3 regions of the Nonomuraea sp. NPDC050394 genome follow, and region 2 is predicted to be linked to each of the others. Evidence: riboswitches for the same ligand, from Rfam matches in the RefSeq annotation. Region 2 holds a riboswitch; each other region holds the start of a gene.
The links. A riboswitch is a leader RNA that binds a small molecule or an ion and turns the genes downstream of it on or off. The one in region 2 is predicted to bind cobalamin.

Region 1: it holds a riboswitch for cobalamin, as region 2 does, so the genes downstream of both, ACIBKY_RS54835 (hypothetical protein) here and ACIBKY_RS44355 (ABC transporter substrate-binding protein) in region 2, are expected to answer to the same signal.
Region 3: it holds a riboswitch for cobalamin, as region 2 does, so the genes downstream of both, ACIBKY_RS14575 (ribonucleoside-diphosphate reductase subunit alpha) here and ACIBKY_RS44355 (ABC transporter substrate-binding protein) in region 2, are expected to answer to the same signal.

What each region holds. Positions count from the first base shown of each region.
Region 1 covers NZ_JBITIO010000035.1:14,368-23,762, reverse strand. Annotated here, with positions in the region: gene prpB (methylisocitrate lyase) at 1-61, opposite strand, end outside; gene ACIBKY_RS54845 (MmgE/PrpD family protein) at 61-1,551, opposite strand; gene ACIBKY_RS54840 (short-chain fatty acyl-CoA regulator family protein) at 1,694-3,040, shown strand; cobalamin riboswitch at 3,093-3,230, shown strand; gene ACIBKY_RS54835 (hypothetical protein) at 3,295-3,999, shown strand; gene ACIBKY_RS54830 (hypothetical protein) at 3,992-4,135, shown strand; gene ACIBKY_RS54825 (SDR family NAD(P)-dependent oxidoreductase) at 4,244-4,999, shown strand; gene ACIBKY_RS54820 (YceI family protein) at 4,996-5,520, shown strand; gene cydC (thiol reductant ABC exporter subunit CydC) at 5,547-7,301, opposite strand; gene cydD (thiol reductant ABC exporter subunit CydD) at 7,298-9,019, opposite strand; gene ACIBKY_RS54805 (VOC family protein) at 9,033-9,395, opposite strand, start outside.
Region 2 covers NZ_JBITIO010000016.1:199,372-208,766, forward strand. Annotated here, with positions in the region: gene ACIBKY_RS44335 (YcaO-like family protein) at 1-180, opposite strand, end outside; gene ACIBKY_RS44340 ((2Fe-2S)-binding protein) at 429-1,112, opposite strand; gene ACIBKY_RS44345 (ABC transporter ATP-binding protein) at 1,188-1,970, opposite strand; gene ACIBKY_RS44350 (FecCD family ABC transporter permease) at 1,967-3,097, opposite strand; gene ACIBKY_RS44355 (ABC transporter substrate-binding protein) at 3,094-4,092, opposite strand; cobalamin riboswitch at 4,203-4,399, opposite strand; gene ACIBKY_RS44360 (TetR/AcrR family transcriptional regulator) at 4,670-5,308, opposite strand; gene ACIBKY_RS44365 (ABC transporter ATP-binding protein) at 5,481-7,241, shown strand; gene ACIBKY_RS44370 (ABC transporter ATP-binding protein) at 7,241-8,998, shown strand; gene ACIBKY_RS44375 (MptD family putative ECF transporter S component) at 8,995-9,395, shown strand, end outside.
Region 3 covers NZ_JBITIO010000003.1:314,749-324,143, forward strand. Annotated here, with positions in the region: gene ACIBKY_RS14560 (cytochrome c biogenesis CcdA family protein) at 1-470, shown strand, start outside; gene ACIBKY_RS14565 (mechanosensitive ion channel family protein) at 674-1,738, opposite strand; gene ACIBKY_RS14570 (ribonucleotide-diphosphate reductase subunit beta) at 1,792-2,799, opposite strand; gene ACIBKY_RS14575 (ribonucleoside-diphosphate reductase subunit alpha) at 2,820-5,042, opposite strand; cobalamin riboswitch at 5,155-5,356, opposite strand; gene ACIBKY_RS14580 (Bug family tripartite tricarboxylate transporter substrate binding protein) at 5,381-6,307, opposite strand; gene ACIBKY_RS14585 (ArsR/SmtB family transcription factor) at 6,393-6,962, opposite strand; gene ACIBKY_RS14590 (alpha/beta hydrolase) at 7,043-8,425, shown strand; gene ACIBKY_RS14595 (SAM-dependent methyltransferase) at 8,401-9,201, opposite strand; gene ACIBKY_RS14600 (cytochrome P450) at 9,254-9,395, shown strand, end outside.

The DNA of each region.
Region 1 (9,395 bases), on a different contig from region 2:
CGGCCAGCCCGTCGCGGAGCGCGCGGCGTTTGTCCTGCGGGGTGTGGCGGGAGTGCAGCATCAGAAGATCCCCTTGGTGGCGGGCGCGGGGTCGATGCCCGCCTTGAGATTCAGGGCGGCCACCTCGGCGGCGGTCAGCAGGGGAAGGCGTTCGGCCAGGCCGAGATAGCGGTCCTGCTCGGCTTCCGTGACCACGCCCGAGGCCAGGGTGCGGAACTTGGCCAGGTAGTCGGCGCGGGCGAACGGGTGTGCCCCGTCCGGGTGCGCGTCGGCGACCGCGCGTGACTCCTCGACCGTGCTGCCGTCGGCCAGCTCGACGACGACCCGGCCGCCGAACGCGCGCCGTTCCGGGTGGTGGTAGAGGGCGGTCCACTCGGGGTCCTCGACCGTGGCGATCTTGTTCCAGAGCTCGACGGTGTCGGCGCGGCCGGCCCGCTCGGGCAGGTACGACGCGACGTGGTGCCAGACCCCGTCCTGGAGGGCGACGGCGAAGATGTAGGGCAGCGAGTGATCCAGCGTCTCCCGGCTGGCGTGCGGATCGTACTTCTGCGGGTCGCCGGCGCCGCTGCCGATCACGTGGTGGGTGTGGTGGCTGGTGTGGATGGTGACCCGCTCCACCTTGGCCGGGTCGCCGATCCGCGCGCGCAGGTCGATGGCCAGGTCGATGAGGGCCTGGGCCTGGTATTCGGCCGAGTGCGCCTTGGTGTAGGTGCGCAGGATGCCGCGCGCCTGCTCGCCCGGCTCGGGCAGCTCCACCTGGTACTCGGCCGAGGGCCCCGACAGCATCCGGGCGATGACGCCGTCCTCGCCCTCGTAGATCGGCGCCGGCGCGCCCTGGCCGCGCATCGCCCGGTCCACCGCCTCGATCGCGACCTTCCCGGCGAAGGCCGGGGCGTACGCCTTCCATGAGGAGATCTCGCCCTTGCGTGACTGCCGGGTGGCGGTCGTGGTGTGCAGCGCCTGGCCGATGGCGTGGTAGATCGTCTCGGTGGGCAGGCCGAGCAGCGTGCCGATCCCGGCCGCCGCGGAGGGGCCGAGGTGGGCGACGTGGTCGATCTTGTGCTCGTGCAGGCAGATGCCGCCGACCAGCGCCACCTGGACCTCGTAGGCGACCGCGAGGGCACGCGTCAGCTCCGCGCCGGTCCGCCCGGTGTGCTGGGCCACCGCCAGGATCGGCGGGATGTTGTCGGCCGGGTGCGAGTAGTCGGCGGCCAGGAACGTGTCGTGGAAGTCCAGCTCGCGTACGGCGACGCCGTTCGCCCATGCCGCCCACTCCGGCGACACGCGAACGTCGTCCACTCCGAGGATCCCGGCCCCGCCCGAGGCCGCCGGGTGCGCGAGCGCCTGGTCCCTGGCCGCGGCCACCGGCGCGCGGCGCAGCGACGCGGCGGCCACAGCGGCGTTGTCGACCACCCTGTTCGCGATCATCTCGGCGATGTCCGGGTCGGGCGCCGGGGCGCGTGCGGCCAGGTCGGCGAGCTTCCAGGCCAGTTGCTCCTGGACCGGCAGCCGGTCGGCGCTGGGGCTGACACGGACGACATGGGTGATCATCTGACTCCTTTGCGAAGGGGTTTCCTGTCAGCATCACCAGCGGCCGCTGCGCCGGGCCAGCCCCGTCATCTGCGAAGTTTCGCGAAGTACCCGACCGGCTTTGCGAAGGTTGCGAAGCCGGGACTTCGCATAGGCTGTCCTCATGGGCAAGATCTTCGTGGGACCGAGGCTGAGGGCCCTGCGCCGCGACCGGAAGATCAGCCAGGTCCATCTCGCGGAGCTGCTCGGCATCTCGGCCAGCTACCTCAACCAGATCGAGCACAACCAGCGCCCGCTGACCGCTCCGGTCCTGCTCCAGCTGAGCGACGTCTTCGGCGTCGATCCCGAGTTCTTCGCCCCCGAGGACGGCACCCGGCTCATCGCCGACCTGCGTGAGGCCCTGGCCGGGCAGGAGATCTCCCCCGCCGCCCTCGCCGACCTGGTCGGCGCCAGCCCCGAGATCGCGCGGGCCGTGGCCGGGCTGCACCGCCGCTACCTGGCCGCCACGGAACACGCCGCCGTCCTGGCCGGCGCGCAACCGGTCGCGCCCGCGCCGTACGAGCTGGTGCGTGACTTCTTCTACGACCGGCACAACTACGTCGACGAGCTGGACCGGGCCGCGGAATCGCTGGCCGACGGCGGCGACCCCGGAGGGCTCGCGGCGCAACGGCTGGCGGCCCACGGCGTGCGGATCACCGAGGACGGGAGCGCGCGGCGCCGCTACGACCCCCGCACCCGCGTCCTGCACCTCGCGCCGGGCCTGCGGTCCTCCCAGCGCGCCTTCCAGCTCGCGACCCAGCTGGCCCTGCTCGAACACGCCGATCTGATCGCCGGCCTGGTCGCGGACGCGGGGTTCACCGATGCCGACGCCGCGGCACTGGCCAGGATCGGGCTGGCCAACTATTTCGCCGGGGCGCTGCTGCTGCCGTACCGGATCTTCCGTGACGCGGCCGAGCGCCGCCGCTACGACCTCGACCGGCTCGCCGCGGACTTCGGCGTGGGCTTCGAGACCGTCTGCCACCGGCTTTCCACCCTGCAACGGCCCCGCATGCGCGGTGTGCCGTTCTCCTTCGTACGCGTGGACCGGGCGGGCAACATCTCCAAGCGCCAGTCCGCCACCGGCTTCCACTTCACCCGCGCGGGCGGCAGCTGCCCGCTGTGGAACGTCTATGACGCCTTCACCACTCCCGGCCGGCTGCTGACCCAGGTGGCCGAGATGCCCGACGGGCGGCGCTACTTCTGGGTGGCGCGGACCGTGGAACGCCGCCCGCCCCGTCACGGCGCGCCGGGGTCGCTGTTCGCCATCGGGCTCGGCTGTGAGCTGCGGCACGCGCACCGGCTCGTGTACGCCGACGGCCTGGACCTGGCCACGCCCCAGGTCACGCCCATCGGCCTGGGCTGCAAGGTGTGCGAACGCGACGACTGCGCCCAGCGCGCCTTCCCACCCACCGGCACCCAGGTGCGGGCCGACGAGCATGTGACCGGGCTGGTGCCGTACACCACGCCCTGATCGATAGGCTTCGCGGTGCGGCTGGTCCGGCCTCCCCAGGGAAGGCCGGCGCAAGAGGGAACCCGGTGCGAATCCGGGACTGCCCCGCAGCGGTGAGCGGGAACGACCGCCGTCCACGCAAGCACTGGGCTCCGGCCTGGGAAGCGACGGCCAGTAGGAACGTGTGAGACGCCCGCGAGTCCGAACACCTGCCACCGCCCGTGCGCCGCCCGGCGCGCGGCCCCCAGGGGTTCCGCGAGGGAAAAGGACCCGACGTGAGACAACGCACCACCCTGCTCGGCCATGTCTCTCCCGAGACGTGGCAGGAACTGCGCGACATCGGGCTGAGCGACCTTCCGCTCCACGATCCCGCGTTCGAGGCGCACCGGATGTTCCCCGGGCCGCGCCGGCTCGACTACGCCCCCGCCGTCGCCGCCTATCTTCACGCGAAGCGGCGCGGCTTCGAGACCCGGCCGGTCCTGCCGGGCCCGGTGAGCGTCCTGGCCTCGACCCGGCAGGAGGGCCTGCTGGAGTCGTACGCGGAACTGCTGGAGCGGCTGGCCACCGCGGGCGTCGCCGAGGTCCAGCTCAACGAGCCGCTGCCGGCCGCGCCGATGCTCGCCTCCGCCTACACCAGGCTCGGCGAGCTGAGCCACCGACCCCGGATCATGGTCTGCATGTGCTCGGGAGCGGCAGGGCCCGCGCTGACCGCCCTCGGCGCGACCCGGGTCGAGGGCGTCGCCATGGACTTCGTGACCAGGCCCGGCACCCTGGCCGCGCTCGCCGCGGTCGGCGGCATGCCGGGTAAGACCGTGGTGGCCGCCCTGGTGGACGACACCGGCCGGGAGGTACCCGCGGCCGGCGTCCGCGCGGCCGTCGAGCGGCTGGCCGATCAGGTCGTCCTCGCCTCCACCTGTACGGCGGCGCGCTCACCCCAGGCGAGCGCGGCCGCCCTGGTGGGCATGGTCAACCGTGGTTGAACCCCTTCCCGGCGCCGCCGGCCTCGGCCCCGACACCCCGCTGCCCGCGCTGTTCCGCCTGGGACGGATGGCCCGCCTGCTCGACGGGCCGGACGAACTCCACATCACCACGGTGGCCCGCCAGGTGCTCGCCTGAGCCCTTCGGCCTCCACGAACAGCGTGTCCAGGAGGCAACGCGTGTGGAAGACGGCCATGACGCCGCCGCATATCGTCAGGCCACATCCGCCAGGAAAGGACGCCGAACATGCGGCAGGACGACCGCCCGACGGCGCTGGTGACCGGTGCCTCCACCGGAATCGGCGAAGCCTTCGCCAGGGAGCTGGCCCGCCGCGGCCACCATCTGGTGGTGGTGGCACGCGGCGCCGGCCCGCTCGACGCGCTGGCCGCGGAGATGAAGGACGCCTTCGGCACGGTGACCGAGGTCCTGCCCGCCGATCTCACCGACCATACGCAGGCCGCCGCCGTCGAGGAACGGCTGGCGGACGCCGCACGCCCGGTCGACGTCCTGGTCAACAGCGCGGGCGCGCTGACCAGCGGCCTGTTCGCGAAACTGCCGATCGCCGGTGAGGTGAGCCAGGTGGAGCTGAACGCGGTGGCCCCGATCCGGCTGACGCACAGCGTGCTGCCGGTGATGCTCGACCGCGGCAGGGGCGCCGTCCTCAACGTCTCGTCGATCGCGGGCGAGGCGCCGACGCCCTTCGGCGCGACCTACGGCGCCAGCTACTCCTTCCTGACCGCCTTCGGCCAGGCGCTCCACATGGAGGTACGCCGGTACGGCGTGCGGGTGACCACCCTCCTGCCCGGCTTCACCGCGGCCACCGCGGACCCGTCCCGCCGGATCCAGGCGGCTGACCAGGTGGCGCGTGAGGGGCTGGCGGCACTGGCGGCCGGGCGCGCGGTGTGCGTCCCCGGCCTGCGCAACAAGACCTCGGCGGCGTTCGCCCGGCTGGCTCCGCGGCGTCTCGTGCGGGCCGTGATGGAGGCGAGCCGTACCTCATGAGCGTCAAGCCCGGCACGTGGCGGATCGACGCCGCCACGGCGCGGCTCACCTTCGCGCTGAGCCATCTGAGCGTGCGCAGGGTGCGCGGGCGCTTCACGGCGTTCGAGGGGGAGATCGAGGTGGCGCCCGACCTCACGGAGTCGGTGGCGAGCGCCGTGATCGAGATGGCCTCGATCGACACCGGCGACGCCGAGCGGGACGCGTTCCTGCGCTCGCCCGCCTTCTTCGACACCGGCTCCTTCCCCGAGATGCGCTACCGCTCCGGGCGGGTGCGGGCGGGCGGCCACGGGCTGATCGCCGACGGCGCGCTCACCGTGCGGCAGAGCACCGGCACGCTCAGCCTGGACGTGCGGTGGCTCCCGCCCGAGGACGACGGCACGCGGCTGTTCGTCTCCGCGGTGGGCCGGATCGACCGGCACGACCTCGGCGTCGTGATCGGGTCTCGCCTGATGGGCAGCCGCGCGGTCCTCGGCAGGAACGTGCGGGTGAGCCTCACCGGCCACGCGGTCCTGCTCGGCTGAGCAGGACCGCTGGCCGACCGGCGCCGTCACTCCAGGACGCCGCCGACCTGCCTGGCGAGCAGGCGCACGTACGCGCCGTCGGCGGCGACCAGTTCCTCGTGCGTCCCCTGCCCGGCGACCCTGCCGCGGTCGAGCACCACGATCCGGTCGGCGCTCCTGATCGTGGACAGGCGGTGGGCGATGAGCAGAGTCGTGCGCCCCCGCCGGACGGCGCGCACGGCGGCCTGAAGCGCCTCCTCGTTCTCCGCGTCGAGGTTGGACACCGCCTCGTCGAGGATGAGGATGGGGCAGTCACGCAGCAGCGCCCGGGCGATCGCGATGCGCTGGCGCTGCCCGCCGGACAACTGGGCGCCCCGCTCGCCGCAGACGGTGTCGTAGCCGTCGGGCAGGCGGGCGATGAACTCGTCCACGCGGGCCTGCTCGGCGGCCCTGACGACGTCGTCGTCGCCGGCGTCGGGACGGCCGAGCCTGATGTTCTCCCGTACCGAACGGTTGAAGAGGTAGACGTCCTGCGGCACGATCGCGACCAGTTCCCTGATGTGCTCCTGGGGCAGGGTGCGCAGGTCTCGCCCGCCGATCGCCACCGCGCCCTCCTGGGCGTCCCAGAAGCGCAGCAGCAGGTGGGCGCAGGTGGACTTGCCTGCTCCCGAGTGGCCGACGAGGGCGACCGTCTCGCCGGGCCGTACCTCGAAGGACGTGCCGTCCAGGGCGGGCGGGCCGTCGGCCGCATAGGAGAAGCGCACCTCCCTGAACTCCACGCGGGCCGTCAGGGGCTCCTCGGGTACGCGGGCGTCGCCGTCGTCCACCGCGGGCGGCTGGCGGGTGATGGTGAAGATGCGGCGGGAGGCGGCGCGGATCTGCCCGAGCGCCCGTGCGGTGCCCGACACGTCGATCACCGGTCCGAACGCGGAGACGGCGAGGATCACGACGGCGGGCAGCACCGCGACCGTCAGGTCACCCGAGGTCACGAACACGGCGGCGAGGATCAGCACCGCGGTCAGCCCGCCCGCGACCAGCCCGTCGGTAACCGCCTGCTCGACTCCCGAGCGACGGCCGTAGGCGAGCTGCTGGGCCTGCAGGGAGTCGGTGCGCTCGCGCAGCCGCCGGGCGTAGTCGGTGCCGCGGCCGAAGCTGACCAGCTCGCGCATGCCCTGCACGCCGTCGACGACCTCGGCGCCCAGGACGCCGAGCTCTTCGCGCAGCTTCCTGCCCTGCTCGTCGGCCTTGCCCGCCAGCCACACGGGCACGGTGGCCAGCAGGATCAGGAACACGCCCACCAGCAGCGCGAGCAGCGGGTGGAAGAAGGCCAGGACCGTGGTGGAGGCGAGCGCCACCAGCGCGGCCACGACGTAGTCGATGACGGTGTGCGCGTAGAACCACTCGGTGGTCTCCACGTCCGCCATGACCGTGCCGGCCAGGTCTCCGGTGCGGCGGCCCAGCAGATAGCCGGGCGCGCGCCGTTCCAGGCCGTCGAACAGGCGCACCCGCATCAGCGCGAGCAGCCGGTACGCCAGGTCGTGGGCCACCCACATCTGCCACCATCGCGCCAGCCCGGCGGCCACCACCAGCACGACCAGCAGCCAGAAGATCGTGGCCAGCGGGCCCGCGCCGGAGCCGGTGACGGCCTCGCCGACCATCCAGGCGCCCACGGCGGCGGCCGCGACGCCGAGGCCGTGGGAGAGCAGGCCGGACAGCAGCGTCAGCGCGGCCAGCACCGGCTGACCGAACACCATGGGCACCAGCGCCAGGATGGGACGTGCCGGAACCGCGGGCGCGTTCATGCCTTCACCTCCTGGGCGGCCACGAGCCGCGCGTAGTCGCCGTCGCGTTCCATGAGTTCACGGTGGTCGCCGATCTCGCGGACGGCGCCGTCGCGCATGAGGACGATCCGGTCGGCGTCGCGGACCGTGGACAGCCGGTGGGCGACCACCAGCGTGGTGCGCCCGGTGGTGACGCGGCGCAGCGCGTCCTGGATGACGGCCTCGCCGGCGGCGTCGACGCTGGAGGTCGCCTCGTCGAGGACCAGGATGGGCGCGTCCTTGAGCAGGGCGCGGGCGATGGCGATGCGCTGGCGCTGGCCGCCCGACAGTGTCAGGCCGCGTTCGCTCACCTCGGTGGCGTACCCGTCCGGCAGGGCCGCGACGAAGTCGTGGATGTTGGCCGCCCGCGCCGCCTCGACGACCTCCGCGTCGCTCGCGCCGGGCCGGCCGAGCCGGATGTTGTCGGCGACGGTGCCGGTGAACAGGTAGGTGTCCTGGGCGACCACGGCCACCATCGCGCGCACGTCGGCCAGGGCCGCCTCGCGCACGTCGACGCCGCCGATCCGCACGGCGCCCTCGGTGGCGTCGAAGTAGCGCAGCAGCAGCGCCACCAGCGTGGTCTTGCCCGCGCCCGAGGGCCCGACCACCGCCACGGTCTCGCCCGGCTCGATGTCCAGCGTGAAGTCGCGCACGGCCGGGTGCTCGCGCCCCGGATAACGGAAGGTGACCCGGTCGAAGCTCACCCTCGGCTCCGTCAGCGGTCTGGGCGACTCGGGCTCGCTCACCAGTTGCTCGGCCTCCAGCAGCTCCTGGATCTGCTTGCTGGAGGAGATGCCGGTGTAGCCGGCGTGCCAGTACTTCGACAGCTCGCCCAGCGGGCGGAAGCACTCGCGGGCCAGCACGAGCACGATCAGCAGCGTCAGCAGGTCGACCGATCCCGAGGCCAGGCGCAGCGCCGCGACGCCGACCGCGAGCGCGGGACCGGCGAGCATGCCGAGCGTGGTGACTCCGGTGTCGACCAGGGAGATGCCGAGCTGGCGCATCGTGGCCTTGCGAAGCTCCTCGGCCCGCTCCGACAGGGACCGGCGCTCGCGGCCGGTGGCGTTGAACGCCTTGAGCGTGGTCATGCCCTGCATGACGTCGAGGTAGTCGGAGCTGAGCCGGCCGTAGGCCTGCCAGTTCTCCTCACCCTTGCGGGCCAGCACCTTGTCCAGCAGCCGCGGGCTGAGCAGGACCAGCGCGATGCAGACCCCGATCAGCGCCACCGAGACGGGGTCGCGGGTGGCCAGGTAGATCAGGATGCTCGCGGGCCCGAGCAGGCACAGGGCCACGGTCGGCAGGTAACGGCTGTAGTACGCCTCCAGCGCCTCGACCCCGTCGACGAGCACCGTGCGCACGTCGCCGCTGCGCCGCAGGGTCAGGTAGCCGGGCCCGAGCAGCAGCAGCTTCTGGTAGAGCCGGCCGCGTACCCGCTCCTTCACGGCATGGGCCGTGCGCTGCGCCGCCACCTCGGCGAACACCAGCAGCACGAGCCTGGCGGCGACCACGGCCGCCAGCCAGGCCAGCAGCCACAGGGCGGAGCCGAGGCCCTGCCCGGTGAGCAGGCGGGCGAACACCTGGGCGATCAGCACGCCCTGGGCGATGTAGGTCGCCGTCACGGCCAGGCCCAGAACGATGTTGAGCGTCAAAGCCAAGCGGATGTCGCCTGCCAGGGCCAGCAGGCGGCGATGCACCATCATGTCGGTCTCCGTCTCAGGTGTAGAGCTCCTCGTCGTGCTCGTTGATCTGGATCAGCAGGCCGTCGGGGTCGGCGAAGACGACCGAGCGCCCGAACGCCTCGTCGGCGACGCCGCGCAGGGGCGCGATGCCCGCCTCGCCCATCCGGGCCACGAGCGCGCCCAAGGGCTCGTCGCTGACCAGGCAGAGCGCCACCTCGCCCGCCGGTATCGGCGCGTCGGCCTCCGGTGGGCACACGCGGTGGGCCGGCGGGCCGAGGTGCAGCGCCACCCGGCCGCCGCCGGGGGCGGCCAGCTCGGCCCATTTCCCGCTGCGTCCCTTCGTCTGTACGGCCAGGCCCATGGCTTGGTAGAAGCCGAGCGCGCGCTCGACGTCCGA
Region 2 (9,395 bases):
TACCTGGTTGGCGCTGTGGCGTTCCACCGCCTCCCCGATCGCGGCCGAACGCGCCGCCTCCTCGTCGCCGAGCGCGGCGCCACCGGTCACCTCCTTGCCCTGTGCGGGGAAGGCGGAGTAGGAGACCAGACTGGGAACGACGGGCTCACATGGGCGGTCCCGGCGCACCTCTCTGATCACGCGTTCTCCTCTCGCCGGGCGGCCGGGGCCGCGTTGGCGGCGGCCCCGGCCCGAGGTGACCTACTCGTCGTCGTCCTCACGCCACTCGAACGGTGAATCCACCGCGGGGGTGTGGGACTTCAGGCACCCCTGAGGCTCTTCGGGCTCGGCGAAACCGTGATGCGCCATGTCTCCTCCTTTGCGAGAGAAATGCAGGTACGAACCACTTGCGATAACCATAGGCACAGGTTCGGGAAGAACTCAATCGTTCATTCTTCGAGCAATGCGCAGTCTCCGCATTTGATCCCGTTGGGCACCCGGTAATAAAGGCAGCACGTGGTACGCCGGAATGTCAGGTCCGGGGAGATCAGGTCGCCTTTCCCGGCCAGCCCGCCCCGGCCGAGCAGGCGGGTGATCAGCCGGGCCGCGGGTCCGGCGAGATCCGGCCGGGCGCTCACCACGGTACGGCCGGCCTCGGCCAGGGCGGAGGCGGCGTTGCCGTACAGCAGGCCGGAGGCGACCTTCACCCGCAGTCCCTTGGCGAGCGCGTCCAGGTGCGTGCGGACCACCATGTCGTAGAGCAGCTCGGTGACCTGCTCCTCCGTCCCGGCTACCCAGCCGGCCAGGGCGGGGAGCCGGACACCGGCGCCCTCGTCGGCGCGGTCCAGGCGGGTCAGGTCGGGGATCACGCCGTGGGTGAGCACGGCGCCGACGACCGGCGACCAGAGCCGCGCGGCATGGCCCAACTGGGCGATCGAGGCGCCGATGCGGAGTTCGCGGGTGTCGTATCTGGCGGCGACGGCCTCGACCAGATCCATGAACCCTCGGTCGTAGTCGGCGCGCACGTCATGCCATCCGGCGGTGCCGGCGCCGATGTGCGGAGAAAAGAAGGAACCGAATTCGGCGACCTCTTCCAGCGCTGCTCGGACCGATTCCCTGGACGCCGATTCCATTGCTCCGCGCTCCATTCGTAAAATCGCATGGCGAAAATGCCGAACGTCGAATCCGGCTGTTCTGCGGCGGGGATTTCAGCTCAAGGCGCGGCTCCCTCCGGTGCGGAGGCTCACCTGCGGAATCCCCGTCTCGGGGTGGGCGGCCACCTCGCCCTCCACCCGGTAGACGTCGGCCAGCAGGGCGGGGGTCAGCACCTCGGCGGGCGTGCCGAGAGCCACGACCTGGCCGCCGTCCATGACGCAGAGCCGGTCGCAGAACGCGGCGGCCATGTTGAGATCGTGCAGGGCGATCACGGCGGTGACACCAAGCCCGCGCACCAGGTTCAGCGCGTCGAGCTGGTGCCGCAGATCGAGGTGGTTGGTCGGTTCATCGAGCACCATCGTGGCCGGCCGCTGGGCCAGCGCCCGCGCGATCAGCACCCGCTGCTTCTCGCCGCCCGACAGCCGGTCGAAGGGGGCGTAGGCCAGATCGGCCACGTCGAGCCGGTCGAGCGCGTCGGCGATGATCGCCCGGTCCCGGGCGTTGTCACCGTCGAACGCGCGCTTGTGCGGAGTCCGGCCCATGGCGACCACGTCGTACACGGTGAGCTCGAAGTCGCCGCCGGTCTCCTGGAGCACGGCCGCCAGCCGCCGGGCCAGCCAGCCCGCCGGCATCTTCCAGACGTCCTCGCCGTCCAGCAGCACACGGCCCGACGTGGGCCTGAGGGCCCGGTAGAAGGTGCGCAGGAGCGTGGACTTGCCCGCGCCGTTGGGCCCGGCCAGTCCCAGCACCTCGCCCTTGGCGACCTCCAGGGAAATCTCACGGACCAGGTCCCGGCCGCCGATGCGGACCGACACGTCCTCCACGACCAGTGTCACTTCGATCGCCTCCGCATCAGCCACAGGAAGAACGGCCCGCCGACCAGCGCCGTGATGATCCCCACCGGGATCTCCTCCGGCGCGATCAGAGTGCGGGCCACGAGATCGGCCGTGACGAGAAAGGCCGCTCCGAGCAGCGCCGTCGCCGGGAGTGCCCGGCGATGATCGGCGCCGATGAGCAGGCGGACGACGTGCGGCATGATCAGCCCGACGAACCCGATGGACCCGCTGACCGCCACGATCGTGCCGATCATGATGGCCACCAGCACGAACAGCGCCGCCCGGAACCGGTGCACGTCCAGCCCGAGCGAGGCCGCCGCCTCCTCCCCGGCCAGCAGCAGGTTCAGCGGCCGGGAGACCCCGAGCAGCACGAGCGTGCCGGCCAGTACCGCCACGGCCGGAATCCACACCATCGTCCAGGTCGTCCCGGCCAGGCCACCGAGCATCCAGCGCAGCGCCGACTGGGTCTTGTGCGGGTCGTTGGACGTCACCACCAGGAAGCTGGCCACGGCCGACAGCACCTCGGCCATCGCGACCCCGGCCAGCACCAGCCGCACCGTGGTCATCCGGCCGCCGGACCTGGCCAGGAAGTACACCGCGACCAGCGCGGCCAGAGCTCCGAGGAACGCCGCGACGGGCAAGGAGAACGCGCCGAACACGGTGAGGCTGAACACCACCACGCTGACCGCGCCCACGCTCGCGCCGGAGGACACGCCCAGCAGCATGGGGTCGGCCAGCGGATTGCGGACCAGCGCCTGCAGCGCCATGCCGCACACCGACAGCCCGGCGCCGATCACCGCCGCGAGCAGCACGCGAGGCACCCGTACGTCCATGACGATGGTCTCCCGCACGACCGGCCAGGTGGGCTCGGCCAGCGCGGGGTGCACGCGGTGCAGCAGGATGCCCCACACCTGCTCCGCCGGGAGCGTGACCGACCCGGCCGCGATCGCCGCCGTCGCCGCCGCGCCCAGCATGACGAGCAGCAGGGCGATCACGATCGGGTACGGCAGGCCGGGCCGCCGCGCACCCACCTTCGGATACGGCAGGCCCAGCCGCCGCGCATGAACCTCCGGCCCGCCTACCTTCGGCTCGCCCACGTTCGGCTCGCCCACCTTCGGCCCGCTCACTTGAAGCGGTCGGCGTGGAGCTGCCTGGCCAGGGCTTCGACCGCCGCCGGGGCGCGCACACCGAGCACCACCGACGACAGCGGCAGCACCGCCAGCCTCTTGTTCTTGATCGCCGGCACGTCCTTGAGCGCCGGGTTCGCCAGCAGGAACCGCTGCTTGTCGGCCACCGACTGCTCGCCGTAGTCGTAGATGACGATCCACTCGGGCGCGCGCTCGGCGACCTGCTCGAACGAGACGTCTCCCCAGGTCTTGCCGAGGTCGGCGAAGACGTTCTCCGCCCCCGCCAGCTTGATGATCTCGTTACCGATGCCCGCGCCGCCGGCGGTGAAGGCGGTCTTGTCGCCGCTGTCGTAGACGAACAGCTTCACCGGCGCCGCCCCGGCCAGCTTCTCCCGTACCCCGGAGAGGGTGGCGTGCAGCTTGGCGAGCAGCGGCTCCGCCCGGCCGGGCACGCCGAAGATCTTCGCGACGTTGTGGATCTCCTGGTCGATCAGCTCCATGGTCACCGGGCCCTTGGCGCACTCCTCGACGTTGAGGTAGCTGTTGATCCCGGCCTTGGTGAGGGCGTCGCGGCTGCGTCCCTGCTTCTCGTCGAAGGTGCTGGCGAAGCCGCCGTAGACGAAGTCCGGCTCCTGCGCCAGCAGGGCCTCGTAGGCGGGGTACTCCTTGGACAGCACCTTCACGCTGTCGTAGGCGGCCTGGTACTCCGGCAGGATCTTGTCGTCGAGGTAGCCGGTACCGACCATCGACTTCTCCAGCCCCAGCGCCAGGAGCACCTCCGTGGCGTGCTGGTTGAGCGAGACCGCCCTGGCAGGCGGGCGTTCGTAGGTGGTCTTCACGCCGCAGTTGTCGATGGTGACCGGGAAGCCCGCGGCGGCGGAAGCGGCCGGAGCCTGCCCGGGAACGGCTCGTTCAGCCGGGGCGCCGCCGCAGGCGGCCAGCACACCGGATACCAGGAGGGCGAGCAGGAGGGACGTAAAACGTCTGCCCGTCATGGAGGGTTCCTCTCACGGAATCTGCACAACGGGGCGGATCGGAAGGAGGGAACGCCAAAGGCCCGCCGGACACCACAGGCCCACTCCTCTCCGGGGAGATCCGCCCCAGTTCATCGAGGAGGCGACCGCGTGAGTCTCCTGGCTCTCGGGTCGAGGCTCGTCCCCGCCTTCCCACCCCGTGGGGGCAGTGGCTCAGTGAGGATCCGCTCGCCGATCACAGTGGCGGGACCGCGCCGGATTCACACCGGCTTCCTCAGTCCGCGCTCGCCTTTTCCCGGCCATCATGACACGAACCAAATCAATTCCTAGCCGTGAGGTTCCACGAACAGCGTGTTCTCCGGAGGCAACGCGCGTGGAAGACGGCCATGAGAGCGCCGCAGGACGCCGGACATGCGGCAGGACGACCGCCCGACGGCGCTGGTGGCCGGAACCTCCACCGGTAGCGGCGTTCTATATGGCCTGCGGCCTGCCGACCTGGTGTTCTGAGTCGTTGACGGCGGCCGCGGTCTGTCCTGAGGCTCGAAGTCCGGGCCGCCGGTGCTGACGCTTGCGCCGGAGTGAGCCCCGCCCGGCCCGGTCAATCGCGGCCATGACCGGCCAGCGCGTCGATCAGGGTGCGGAGCCCGCTCAGGAACGCGGCCTCGTGGTCGAAGGCCCGGACCACGCGGCGGATACGTTCCGGGTCCACGGCCGCTGACTCCAGCAGTCTCTCGCGGGCGGCGCGTCGTTCGGGGGTTGCGCCAGGCAGGTAGCTCAGGTGGCCGAGCACGTACCACCAGAGTTGAAGATACGCGTCGGTGGCTCGGTGGTCGTCGAGACCGAGATCGCGGAACCGGTCCAGTGCCCAGGTGAACATCGCGGTGGCCCGCGGCGCGAACCACTCGCCTTGCCGCAGGATCTCCACTACCCACACGTGCCCCGCGAGGTAGGCGTCCAGTCCGGCGAAGGCGGCGATCAGGCGCTCCTGCGGAGTGCCCTCGTCGGCGGGCAGCGGCGGAAGCCCCTTCGCCACGTCGTCCAGCAGGGCGAGGATCAGTTCCTGCTTGTCCTTGACATGCCGGTAGATCGCCATCGGAGCCGCGCCCAGTTCTGCGGCGACCCGGCGGATGGTCAGCCCGTCCACGCCCTCGGACTCGGCGACCCGCCGTCCGGCCGCGACGACCCTCTCGCGGGTGAGGAACTGGCGACGTCGGCTGGAACTCGTGCTGGCGATCACTCCCTCAACTGTACTCGCGTGGAATTTCTCCAAGCTCTCAAGTAAGGCTAGCCTTGCTTTAGTGTACTAAGTACGCAAGAGTTCGCGGTGGCGGGGTCGCGGCTGCCTCTAGCCATTGAAAATGATTGTCGTTACCATCTCCTGCTGTCTGGCCAGAAACGAAGGGTGTGGCATGTCCACGATGTCAACGGCGCGGCGGGCGCCTTCGGTGCTGGCTCCCGCTCGCGCCACATTGGTCGGCTGCGGCATCCTGACCGCCGTCAGCGCGCTCGCCGGCATGGCGCCGCTGGTCGCCGTGGTGGAGATCAGCCGCCGGCTGCTCCACGGCGACACGGAGGTATGGCCGATCATCGTCGTCGCGCTCGTGGCACTGGCGGTCAAGCAGCTCGGCACCTTCGGCGCGGGGGTTCTGACGCATCTGGCCGACATCCGGGTCTCGTTCGGCATCCGCAGAGCCCTTCTGGGCAAGCTGCGCAGGCTTCCCCTCGGCTGGTTCACCGATCGCAACTCGGGGGCCGTGAAGAAGACCGTTGAGGACGACGTGGCGGCGCTTCATCAGCTCATCGCGCACTCCGTGGTGGAAGTCACGGCGGCGGCGGTCCCGCCGGTGGTGGCGATCGCGTACCTCGTGGTCGTCGACTGGCGCATGGCCCTGATCGGGGTGCTGCCCATGGTGGTCGGACTGGTCGTGTACCAGCGGGCGATGGCGGACGCGGGGACGAAGTACCCGGAGTTCATCCAGTGGCTGACCCGGCTCAACGGTGCCGCGGTCGAGTTCGTCAACGGCATCGGGGTCGTCAAGGCGTTCGGAACGCCAGGCGTCGCCAGCCGCCGTTTTCAGGATGTCTCGCGGAGGTTCGCGCGGTTCTTCCTCGAGTGGGCCCGCTCGACGAGCGCCGCGGGCGTCATCGCGGAGATCCTCCTGTCGCCGCCCAGCGTGCTCGTGGTCATGGCGAGCGCCGGAGGCGCGCTCACCGCGGCGGGCCGGCTACCGGTCGAGAGCTTCATCGCCTTCCTGGTGTTCGGCACGGTCACCACCGCGGGGTTGATGACGGTCATGATGTCGGTGCATCCGCTGGTCACCGCACTGAGCGTGGCCCGTGGCATCCGTGAGGTGCTTTCCAGCCCGGAGCTGCCCGTCCCGGCCCGGCCTGTCGCGCCGGACCCGGACGCCCCAGGTCCTGTGGTCAGCATGCGCGCGGTCCGCTTCGCCTACGGCGACACCGTGGCGCTGGACGGGATCGACCTGGACCTCGAGCGAGGCACGGTGACCGCGCTGGTCGGTCCGTCCGGTTCCGGCAAGTCCACGCTGGCCAAGCTCCTGCCCCGCTTCGACGACCCGCAGGAGGGGACGGTGGCGCTGTACGGCGTGGCCCTGCGCGACATCGACCCGGCCGAGCTGTATCGCCATGTGGCCTTCGTGTTCCAGGAGTCGGCGCTGCTGCGCATGAGCATCAGAGACAACATCCGTCTGGCCCGTCCGGACGCCGATGACGCGGCGGTCCGCGCCGCGGCCGCCAAGGCACAGATCCTGGAACGGCTCGACGAGCTGCCCCGGGGGCTCGATTCCGTGGCCGGCGAGGACGCCGAGCTGTCAGGAGGCGAGCGGCAGCGGGTATGCATCGCCCGGGCCATCCTCGCCGACCGGCCGGTCCTGGTGCTCGACGAGGCGACCGCGAGCGCCGACCCGGAGAACGAGGCCCGCATTCAGGACGCGCTCAGCGAGGTCGCCCGCGACCGTACCGTCCTGGTCATCGCCCATCGGCTGAGCACCATCCGGGGCGCCGACCGGATCGTCGTACTGGACGCCGGCCGCGTGGTGGAGCAGGGACGGCATGCGGAACTGCTCGCTCTCGACGGCCTCTACACCCGGCTGTGGGAGCACGACCAGCGTGCGCGTGAGGGCGCCGTGGCGGGAACGGAGACGCGCTGATGGTCACCATGATCCGATACCTGTTCGAGGTGCTGGACGAGAAGGGCCGGCGGCACCTGCGAGTCATGCTCGTCCTGCAGGCGGCGCAAGGGGTGCTGCAGGGGCTGGGATTCCTGCTCGTGGCACCGCTCGTCGCAACCCTGACGAGCCCGCCCGTGGACTGGCCCGGATTCTGGCTCTGGCTGGGGACGATCGTGGCCGTCGTCGCCGCGCACCATGTGCTGCTGGCCCGGAGCACGTCGCTGGGCTACCTCGTCGGGACGGACGTCCTCACCAGCTTCCACGAGCGCATCGGCAACCATCTCGCCACGCTGCCGATCGGCTGGTTCGGCGGCGACCGTACCGGGCCGGTCGGCCGGATGCTCGGCAAGGGCACGATGGATGTGGCCAACATCCCCGCGCACCTGCTGCGGCACGTCGTCGTCGGCGTGACCGCGCCGGCGGTCATGATCACCGGTAGCTTCCTGCTCGACTGGCGGATCGGCCTCGCCTTCACCGCGGGCGCGGCCCTGTGCGCCCTGGCGCTGCGGCTGCTCATGGTGATCGTCCGGCGTAACGACGACGACTACGAGCACGACATCGGCGCGACCTCCTCCCGCGTCGTCGAGTACGCCCGCCAGCAGCCTGTCCTGCGCGCCTACGGCGTGCTCGACCGGCCCGAGATGGGCACGCTGGAGGAGTCCCTGGTCCGCCAGCAGGGGTCCCAGTCACGCCTGACGATCCGCGGCGCCTGGGGACTGATGGTGTTCTTCGGCACCCTGCAACTGGTGGTCACGGCCGTCATCGCCATCGCCGTCGCACTCACCTTGCAGAGCGTCATCACCCTCCCGGTCATGATCGGCGCGCTGATCGTCACCCTTCGCATGCTTGATCCGATCACGCAGCTCGGCGAGCTGGCCGGGCACGTGCAGGTCAATGCCGATGCGATCGGACGGGTGCGCGCGTTGCTCGCCGTCCCGTCGCTGCCCGAGCCGGAACGGCCCGCCGAGCCCGTGGGCGCCGACGTCGAGCTGCGCGGGGTCCGCTTCGGCTACGAGGACGGCCCTGCCGTACTGGACGGTATCGACGTGACGATACCGTCGGGGAGCCTCACCGCCGTCGTGGGTCCGTCCGGGGCCGGCAAGAGCACGCTGCTGAAGCTCATCGGCCGGTTCTTCGACGTCGACGCCGGTATGGTCGCCATCGGCGGCAGGGATGTCCGCGAGCTCGGAAGCGCGGGCGTGTCGCGGCTGACGGCCCAGGTGTTCCAGGACGCCTACCTGTTCGAGGGCACCATCGCCGACAACCTCCGCATGGCCGCACCGGACGCCGGCGATGCCGATCTCGACCGCGTGGCCGCCATCGCGCGGCTCGACGAGGTCATCGAACGGCTGCCCGACGGCTGGCACACCCGAGTCGGCGAAGCGGGCTCGACCCTGTCCGGCGGCGAGAAGCAGCGGGTCTCGATCGCTCGCGCCCTGCTCAAAGACGCTCCCGTCGTGCTGCTCGACGAGGCCACGGCCGCCCTCGACGCGGTCAACGAGGCCGCGGTCGCCGACGCCATCGCCGTACTGGCCCGTGATCGCACCGTCATCATCGTCGCCCACCGTCTGTCCACCGTGGTCGCCGCCGATCACATCCTCGTCCTCGACCGGGGACGGATCACCGAGCAGGGCGACCATGAAGCCCTGCTCACCGCGGGAGGTACATACGCCCGCTTCTGGAACGAGCGGGTACGCGCCCGCGGCTGGCAACTCGCCCCGAAGGGAACCCCGTGACCACAACAACTCCGGCCGAGCGTCACCTTGACGTGGCCATGAGCCCCAAGGACCTCATCAACATCGGCGTCTTCGGCGCCCTCTACATCGCCGTGGTGTTCGCGATCAACATGCTGGGGTTCGTCAACCCGGCCGTCATGCTGATCGCCCTCGTCGCGAGCATCGTCGCCGGGGGAATCCCGTTCATGCTGTTCCTCACCCGGGTACGGCACGCGGGCATGGTCACGATCTTCGCGATCGTCACCGCCGGGCTCCTCATGCTCACCGGGCATCCACTGATCAGTTTCGTGATCACCATCGGCTGCGCGCTGGTCGCGGAGGTGATCATCTGGTTCGGCCGGTACGGCTCCCGCCGCCTGAGCGTGCTCGCCTACGCCGTCTATTCCGCCTGGTACGC
Region 3 (9,395 bases), on a different contig from region 2:
TCTCCGGGCTGGCCGGGTTCTGCGCGGGCCCGATCCTGGGCGCGGTGCTCACCGTGGCCGCGGCCTCGGGTGACGCGGTGCGGGGCGCGGTGCTGCTGGCCGTGTACGCGGCGGGGATGGCGGCGCCGCTGCTGCTGCTCGCCCTGCTGTGGGAGCGCTACGACCTGGGGCGGCGCCGGTGGCTGCGCGGACGCGGCGTCGAACTGGGGCCGGTCGGGATCGGCCGGCTGCGGATCGGCCCTGTGCGCCTGCACACGACCTCCACGCTGTCGGGGCTGGTCTTCGTGGCGCTCGGCGTGGTGTTCCTGGTGACCGACGGCACCGCCGCTCTGGCCGGGCCGGTGCCGGAGGGCTTCGAGGACCGGGTCGGCGCGTGGGCGGCGGGCGTACCGGATCTGGCGCTGGTCGGAGCCGGGGCGGTGGCGCTCGTCGCGGCCACCGTCTGGGGCCTGGCCCGCGCCCGCCGATGACCGGACGGAGGCGGCCCAGCCGGGTGTCGGCCGACCACGAGCAGGACCAAGACCAGGCCCGGAACCGGGACCGAGACCGAGACCGGGACCGAGACCGAGACCGAGACCGAGACCGGGACCAGGACCGAGACCAGGGACCAGGGACCGAGACCAGGCCGGGACCAGGATCAGGGACCGGGTCGGGGACCAGGACCGGGGCGAGCTCAGGCCTCGGCTGACCAGGACGTGGGCTGGGGGCCGGTCGGCAGGTCCACGCGGAAGCGCGGCAGCGACTCGGGATGGTTCTCGCGCACGTACCCGACCAGATGCTCGCGCACGTCGCACTTGAGGTCCCACGCCGAGGCCGAGTCGGCGGCGCTCATCAGCGCCCGCAGCTCCACCAGCCCGTTGGGCAGCACGTCGGTCACCTGGAGGGTCCAGTCCTTCTGGTCCCAGAGCGGGCTCTCCTGAATGAAGCGGTACAGCTCCTCGCGCAGGGCGTCGACCGGCACCGCCCAGTCCACCCGCAGGTGCACCACCGCCAGGACGCGGCTGCCGTGCCGGGTCCAGTTCTCGAAGGGGTTCGTGGTGAAGTACGAGACCGGCAGCACCAGCCGCCGCTCGTCCCACAGCCGCAGGACGACGTAGGTGAGCGTGAGCTCCTCGATGCGACCCCACTCGTTGTTGACCACGACCACGTCGTCCAGGCGCAGCGCGTCACTGAAGGCGAGTTGCAGCCCGGCCAGCATGTTGCCGATCGTGGACTGGGCGGCGATGCCGACGATCGCGCCGGCGATGCCCGCCGAGGCGAGCAGGCCGGCGCCGAGCGCGCGTACCTGCGGGAAGGAGAAGAGCATCGCGCCGAGCGCGACGACGATGATGACGGCGGTGGCGACCCGGCGGACCAGCGCGATCTGCGTCATGATCCGCCGGGCGCGGCGGTTACGGTCGCCCTCGACGAGCACGAGGCGGTCGAGGATGACATCCGTGACGGCGTAGGCGGCGCCGACGATCAGCCAGGTGACGCAGGCGATCGTGATCAGCCCGAGCACCCGGTCGACGCCCTCGCCGATCGTCCGCTCCTGCGGCGTCCCGCCGAACATGGCGGGCACGAAGACCACGTTGGCCGCGATGACCACGGCCGTGGCGAAGCCCGCCCAGGTGCAGTGCTCGACAAGGTGCCTGGCCAGGCCCCACTTGGCGCCCGCCCTGGACAGCAGCCTGCGGGCCACCTCCACGACGATGATCGCCCCTGCCACCGAGAGGGCCAGGATCGCCCAGGTCGACACAGTCACTCCTCACCTGTCGGGAAAATCACGCTCCCCCTATGGTGCCGGAGATCTCAGAAGGACTCGTCGAAGGACACGTTGCCCTCGACCGCGACCTGGTAGGCCGACACCCTGCGCTCGAAGAAGTTGGCGAGTTCCTGCACGTCCTGGAGCTCCATGAACGCGAACGGGTTGGCGGTGCCGTATCTCTTCTTCAGCCCGAGCCTGGACAGCCGCTGGTCGGCCACGTACTCCAGGTACTCGCGCATGTGCTCGACGTTCATGCCGCCGATGCCGTCGCCGCACAGGTCGCGGGCGAAGGCCAGCTCGGCCGCGACCGCCTCCTCGATCATCTGGGTGACCTGCCCGCCCAGCTCGTCGTCGAACAGGTCCGGCTCCTCGTTGCGCACGGTGTCCACCACGCTGAAGGCGAACTCCATGTGCATCGACTCGTCGCGGAAGACCCAGTTGGTGCCGGTGGCCAGGCCGCCGAACAGGCCGCGGGAGCGGAACCAGTACACGTAGGCGAAGGCGCCGTAGAAGAACAGGCCCTCGATGCAGGCGGCGAAGCAGATCAGGTTGAGCAGGAAGGTGCGCCGGTCCTCCCGCGTCTCCAGCCGCTGCAGGCTGGACAGCGAGTCGATCCACCGGAAGCAGAACTCGGCCTTGTCGCGGATGGAGGGGATGTTGTCCACCGCGGCGAACGCCTTGACCCGCTCGTCCGGGTCGGGCAGGTAGGTGTCGAGCAGCGTCAGGTAGAACTGCACGTGCACCGCCTCCTCGAACAGCTGCCTCGACAGGTAGAGGCGCGCCTCGGGGGCGTTGACGTGCTGGTACAGGTTGAGTACCAGGTTGTTGGCCACGATGGAGTCGCCGGTGGCGAAGAAGGCGACCAGGCGGTTGATCAGGTGGCGTTCCTGCGGCGACATCTTGGCCAGGTCGGCCAGGTCGGAGTGCAGGTCCACCTCCTCGACCGTCCACGTGTTGCGGATGGCCGCCCGGTAGCGCTCGTAGAAGTCGGGGTAGCGCATCGGACGGAGCGTCAGGTCCATTCCGGGGTCCAGCAGCATGCTGTGCTTCACGGTTGCTTCGCTTCGCTCTGTCACTGGCACGCCTCGCAGTACTCGGGGTTCTCCAGGGAGCAGGCGACCGCTTCCTGGACGGGGGTCGTCTGGACGGGGGTCGTCTGGACGGGGGTCGTCTGGACGGGGGTCGTCTGGACGGTGGTTGTCTGGACGGTGGTCTGCGCGATCCGGGTGGCCGGTCGTGAGCGCAGGTAATAGGTGGTCTTGATGCCCTTCTTCCAGGCATAGGCGTACATCGAGGAGAGCTTGCCGATGGTGGGCGTGGCCATGAACAGGTTCAGCGACTGCGACTGGTCGATGTACGGCGTGCGTGCCGCCGCCAGGTCGATCAGCGCCTTCTGCGGCAGTTCCCACGCGGTGCGGTAGAGCACCTTCAGCTCATCCGGGATGCCGGGGATGTCCTGGACGGAGCCGTCGGCGCGCTTGATGGCGTCGCGCATGTCCTGCGTCCACAGCCCGCGCTCCTGAAGGTCACGCACCAGATACCGGTTGACCTGCAGAAACTCACCCGACAGCGTCTCGCGCTTGAACACGTTGGACACCTGCGGCTCGATGCACTCGTAGCATCCGGCGATGGAGGCGATCGTCGCCGTCGGCGCGATGGCGATCATGAGCGAGTTGCGCAGCCCGGTCTCGGCGATCCTGGCGCGCAGCGCGTCCCAGCGCTCGGAGGCGCCGACGCCGTAGTGGTCGGGGTGCAGCACGCCCAGGGCGGCGCGGGTGTCGTCGTAGGAGGGGTGCCGGCCCCGCTCGACGGCCAGATCGGAGGAGGTGGCGTAGGCGGCGAGGGCGATCTCCTCGGCGATCCTCGTGGACAGCGCCAGCGCCTCGGGCGAGTCGAACGGCAGCCGCAGCGCGAAGAACACGTCGGCCAGGCTCATGACGCCGAGCCCGATCGGCCGCCACCGCTTGTTCGCCTTCTCCGCCTCGGGCGTCGGGTAGAAGCCCAGGTCGATGGTGCGGTCGAGGAAGCGCACCGCGGTGCGGACGGTGCCGGCCAGCCGCTCCCAGTCCAGGCCGGTGCCGGTGACGTGGGCGGCCAGGTTGACCGAGCCGAGGTTGCAGACGGCGGTCTCGCCGTCGCTGGTCACCTCCAAAATCTCGGTGCACAGGTTGGACAGGTGGATGACGTTCTCCGGCCGGGCCGTCTGGTTGGAGACGCGGTTGGCGGCGTCCTTGAAGGTCATCCAGCCGTTGCCGGTCTGGGCGAGCGTGCGCATCATCCGGCCGTACAGGGTGCGGGCCGGCATCTGCCGCGTGTACAGGCCCTGCTCCTCGGCGGCGCGGTAGGCGGTGTCGAAGGCGTCGCCGTACAGGTCGGTGAGGTGCGGGACCGTCTTGGGGTCGAACAGCGACCACACGCCGTCCGACTCCACCCGGCGCATGAACTCGTCCGGCACCCAGTTGGCGAGGTTCAGGTTGTGGGTACGGCGGGCGTCCTCGCCGGTGTTCTCCCGCAACTCCAGGAACTCCTCGATGTCGGCGTGCCAGGTCTCCAGGTAGACGCAGGCCGCGCCCTTGCGCCGGCCGCCCTGGTTGACGGCGGCCACGGAGGAGTCGAGCGTGCGCAGCCACGGAACGATGCCGTTGGAGTGCCCGTTCGTGCCCTTGATCAGCGATGCGCGCGAGCGGACCCGGGTCCAGGAGATGCCGATGCCACCGGCGTACTTGGACAGGCGGGCGACCTGCCCGTAACGGTCGTAGATGGACTCCAGCTCGTCCCGGGGCGAGTCCAGCAGGAAGCACGACGACAGCTGTGGCCGGCGGGCGCCGGAGTTGAACAACGTGGGAGAAGACGGCAGATAGGACAACGTCGACATCAACGCGTACAGTTCGGCGGCCTCGCCGGCCGTCCGGGACAGGCCGCAGGCGACGCGGAGCATGAAGTGCTGCGGGCGCTCCAGCACTTTGCGGGTCTCGGGGTGGCGCAGCAGGTAGCGGTCGTAGACGGTGCGCAGGCCGAAGTACTCGAACCGCTCGTCGGCATCCGCGTCGATGAGCGCGTCCAGCTGTTCACGATTCTTCCGGACAAAGTCAGCGAGCGCGTCCTGGATCAGCCCGGCCGCGTGCGTGGCGGCAATGGAGTCGGAGAACGTGCGGACGCCGTGGCCCGCCGCCTCGTCGGCGATCTCCTCGGCCAGCAGCCGCGCGGCGACCCGGGAGTTGGCCGGGTCGGCGATCACGCGCGCCGCCGCCTCCTCGATGGCCAGCCGCCGATCCATCTCAACGATCTGCGTCACGTGCAACACTCCTCGCGAGCGAGCTTTCCCCCTGCGAGGGCACGCGAGAGCGCACACGGCAAGTACGGAGATCCCCCGGCCGCGCAGCCCCCGGGCCCTCCCTCGAGGCCCAATGGACAGGACAACCGCTGGCAGGTCTTCGGGCTCGCGGGCGTCTCAACGCGTGAGTCCTACTGGCCGTCGCTTCCCGGACCTGGGTCCAGTGCTGATGACGGCGGTCGTTCCCGCTTACCGCTGCGGGGCAGCCCTGGAATCGCACCAGGTTCCCTTTTGCTCCGCCTCCGGGGAGGCGAACCAGCGACAGTGCAGGATCCTACATCTAGTGGCCGGTCCCGCAACTATCCCCGGTATGTTGTGCTCGGCGTGTCGAGCATGCCGAGTTCACGGAGTACTCTGCGGGTACGGGCGGACTCGGTGGCCAGCCACGTGGCGAAGTCGTCGCCGCTGAGCGGGATGGCCTCCCAGCCCCCGTTGCGGCAGGCCTCGTGCCACGGCGCCGACCGGGTCGCGTCCTCCATCATGCGCACCGCGGCGCCCCGCCGTTCGCCGTCCATCGCGGCGGGCCCGACCACCGCGCACCAGTCGGCGAAGTCGACCCGCACCCCGCATTCCAGAAGCGTGGGGGCATCGATGCCGGGGACCCGGGCGGCCGAGGAGACGGCCAGCGGCCTGATCCGGCCGGAGTCGAGCCGGGCCCGCCAGTCGCGCAGCCGTCCGGTGGCCGCCGCGACCTTGCCGCCCTGCATGGCCGCCGCCACCTCCTGGGCGCCCGGGTAGCCGGTGTAGTCGATCTTCCTGACGTCCACGCCGAGCCCCTGCGCGACCAGGCCGAACAGCAGGTGGTCGGGCTCGCCCAGGGGCCCGCCGGCCAGGTAGGTGCGCTCCGGCTGGGCCAGCAGGTGGGCGGCGAAGGCGTCGAAGTCCCTCAGACGCGAGTTGGCCGGCACCACCAGCACCTCGACGTTGCCGGTGAGCCTGGCCAGCGGCGTGGTGGCGACGTGCATGGGGCGCTGGTCGTTCAGCTCGGCGGCGGCCAGCGCGGGCAGGCCGGTCACGGTGACCGTGGTCGTGCCGCCCGTGCCGGTGGCGGGGTAGCCGGCCCTGCGCAGGGTGCGGTAGAGGGCCTGCGCGACCGGCGCCCATCGCTCGCCGCCGGGGACGACGCCGACGGGACCGAGGCCGTGCGCGCCGCCACCCGCGCCGGCGCATCCGGAGGCACAGGCGGCCAGGCCGAGCCCGAGAGCGAAGAACTGCCGACGCCGCATGATGCCCCTCCCCGAACCCCGATAGACCTCCCATTACATGAGGTTATTGGCAGATCACACGGTGTTACACATCGGGGGGCACTCTTCACGTATCATCGGCCGGCAGCGCGAACATCCTGATGTAGATCGGGCGCGCGTCAGGGGGCGCGTCGTCGGCCGGGTGGCTGTGCTTCCACAGCAGCGCGATGTACTCCTCGAAGAAGGCGTCGAGCCCCTCCTTGGTCATCCGGCCGAACCCCCGCGAGGCCTTCGCCCAGTCGGGGTCGCGCAGGTAGGCGGCCCCGAAGCGGTCCAGCAGCGCGCGGTCCTCGGCCATGCCGATGCGGTAGAACTCCTCCAGTACCGCGCGGTTCTCCGGCGCCACGTCGCGGAAGTTCGGCGTGCGGATGTCGCGCGGTATGTCGGCCTTGCGCCACCAGCGCTCGCGGCCGGTCGAGCGCTCGGGGATCTCCTCGATGAAGCCGTACTTCTCCAGCTGGCGCAGGTGGTAGCTGGTCGTGCCGGTCTTGGCGCCCAGCAGTTCGCCCAGCGTGGTGGAGGTGGCGGGGCCGTGCACGTTGAGGTGCGACAGCATGCGCCTGCGCATCGGATGGGCCAGGGCCTTCAGGCGCTCGTGATCGTCGAGATACAGCGGCGCCTCATCCTCATCCTTCATGAGGAGAGAGCTTAGTCCTGCCGGATGATTTCTGCAGACGTCTCTTTGCCGATATCTCTCTGCAGAGTAGCGTCGGCAGTATGAAGAGGTTAGTGATCATGTTGTTCGCGCTCGTCTGCGCGCCCGTCCCGGCCGTCCCCGCGTTCGCCGACGACGGGCTGACCGTCACCGAGGTGGCCTTCCGCGGCAGCGGCGGGCTTCAGATGCACGGCAGCGTGCTGGTCCCCTCCGGGGCGCGCGGGCCGCTGCCCGGCCTGGTGCTCGTGCACGGATCGGGCGGCGGGACCCCGCGTACGAAGCTGATGACCGAGGCCGAGGCCTTCGCCCGCCAGGGCCTGGCCGTGCTGGTCTACGACAAGCGCTCCGAGGGCTACTCGATGACCGTCCGCGACTACGGCCAGCTGGCCGGCGACGCGCTCGGCGCGCACGCGGCCCTGCGCGGGTTCGCGGGGGTCGATCGGGACAACGTCGGCATCTGGGGGCTGAGCGAGGGCGGCTGGGTCGCCCCGCTGGCCGCCACCCGCTCCAAGGACGTCGCGTACGTGGTGATCGTCGGCGGCAACGCCATGCAGCCGCTGCGCCAGCAGACCTGGGCGGTCGCCGCCGGGCTGCGCAACGCGGGCGTGAGCGGCCCGGTGCCCGACCGCGGCGTGCCCGCCGTCTACCGGCTGCTGGCCGGCGCCGGGCAGTTCCCGATGGCGTGGCACGACGCGCGGGCCGTACTCGCCCGGGTCACCCAGCCCGTGCTCGGCATCTGGGGCGCCCACGACCTGCTCACCCCGCCGCGGGAGACCCCGCCGCTGCTGGCCGAGGGCCTCGCGCACGAGCACTACACGCTGCGCTACTTCGCCGGCGCCGACCACGCCGCCCACCTCACGCCCGACCGCGGCGTCACCCGCTCCCCCGAGCTCGCGCCCGGCTACGCCGAGGCCGTCGGGACCTGGGTGAAGCGCGTCGCCGCCGGGCGGCTGCCCACCGCGGAGAGTGTCGGCGAGCTGCCCGGCCAGGCGTCGATGACGGTCGCGGTCCCGCCGCCGGCCTGGTGGGAGTCGGCCGCGGTGCAGGTGGGGGCGCTGCTGCTGTTCCTCGTCGCCTTCCTGGGCTATCCGGTCTGGGCGCTGGTCAGGCGGGTGCGGGGCCGTACCCCGGCGGAAGCGGGGGCGCGCTGGCCGCGGACGGTGGCGATCGCCGCGCCCGTCGCGGCCTTCGGCGCGCTGGCCTACCTGTTCTACTCGGTCATGTCGGGCGCCAAGCTGGGCTCACCCGGCCCGCTGGTGGCCGGCCGCCCGCTCGTCTGGCTGGTCCTGCAGGCCCTCGCGGTGCTGGCGCTGGTCGCGGCCGTGCTCACGGTGCCCGCCGCGCGCCGGGCGCGTGGTTCGGAGCGGGTACGGCTGGCCGTCCTGCTGACCGGCGCCGCGGCCTTCCTGCCCTGGGCGCTCTACTGGGGGCTGCTGGTGCCGTGACCGGGCTTGCGGCCCATCGCGGCGCGCAGGTACGGCGGCAGCCGGTCCTCACCGACGAGCCGGGGCGTGTCGGGGCGCCACTCGGTCACCTCGACCAGTCCCGGTTCGACCAGCTCGAAGTCACCGAAGAAGCTCAGGATCTCCGCTTCGGTACGCCCCACGGCCCCGCCGGCGGAGGAGCCGCGGTAGATGTTCTTGGCCTCCTCCTCCGCCTCCGGGTCACCGAGCGTCGGCACCGCGTGGGTGAGCACCAGGTAGCTGCCCGGCGGGACGGCTTCGCGCAGCACCGCGACCATGCCCGCCGGGTCGTCGGCGTCCTGGACGAAGTGCAGGATCGACACCAGCAGCACCGCGACCGGCTCCGTACGGTCGAGGAAGCCGGTCACCTCGGGGCTGGCCAGCAGTTCTCTGGGCCGCAGCAGGTCGGCGTGCAGGAAGACGACCCGGCCCGACTCCTCCAGCAGCGCGCGGGCGTGCGCCGCCACGACCGGGTCGTTGTCGACGTAGACGACCCGGGCCTCGGGCGCGATCTCGTGCACGTTGCCCTGCGTGGGCAGGCCGCTGCCGAGATCGAGGAACTGCCTGACGCCCGCCGCGGCCAGCGTCCGCACCGCCCGCTGCAGAAAGGCGCGGTTGGCCCTGGCTATGGGGATGGCTTCCGGGATGTGCTTCGACAGCTGGTCGATCGCGTCGCGGTCGACGCCGAAGTTGTTCTTGCCGCCGAGCATGTAGTCATACATCCGCGCCAGATTCGGCGTCTGCGGGTCGAAAGCCACATCATGATCTTAGGTCTTCTCAGTCATGACTTCACTGGATAGCGTCCGATTCATGGCCGATTTCGAGCATTTTCCCTTTCCGTCCGGTCCGAGGGGTGCCCCATCGGACCGGTACGCCATCCGCCGCGAGAAGGAACCGCTGGGCCTGGTCCAGGTACCGAGCGGCGACCACGTCCACCTGGCGACCCGCTACG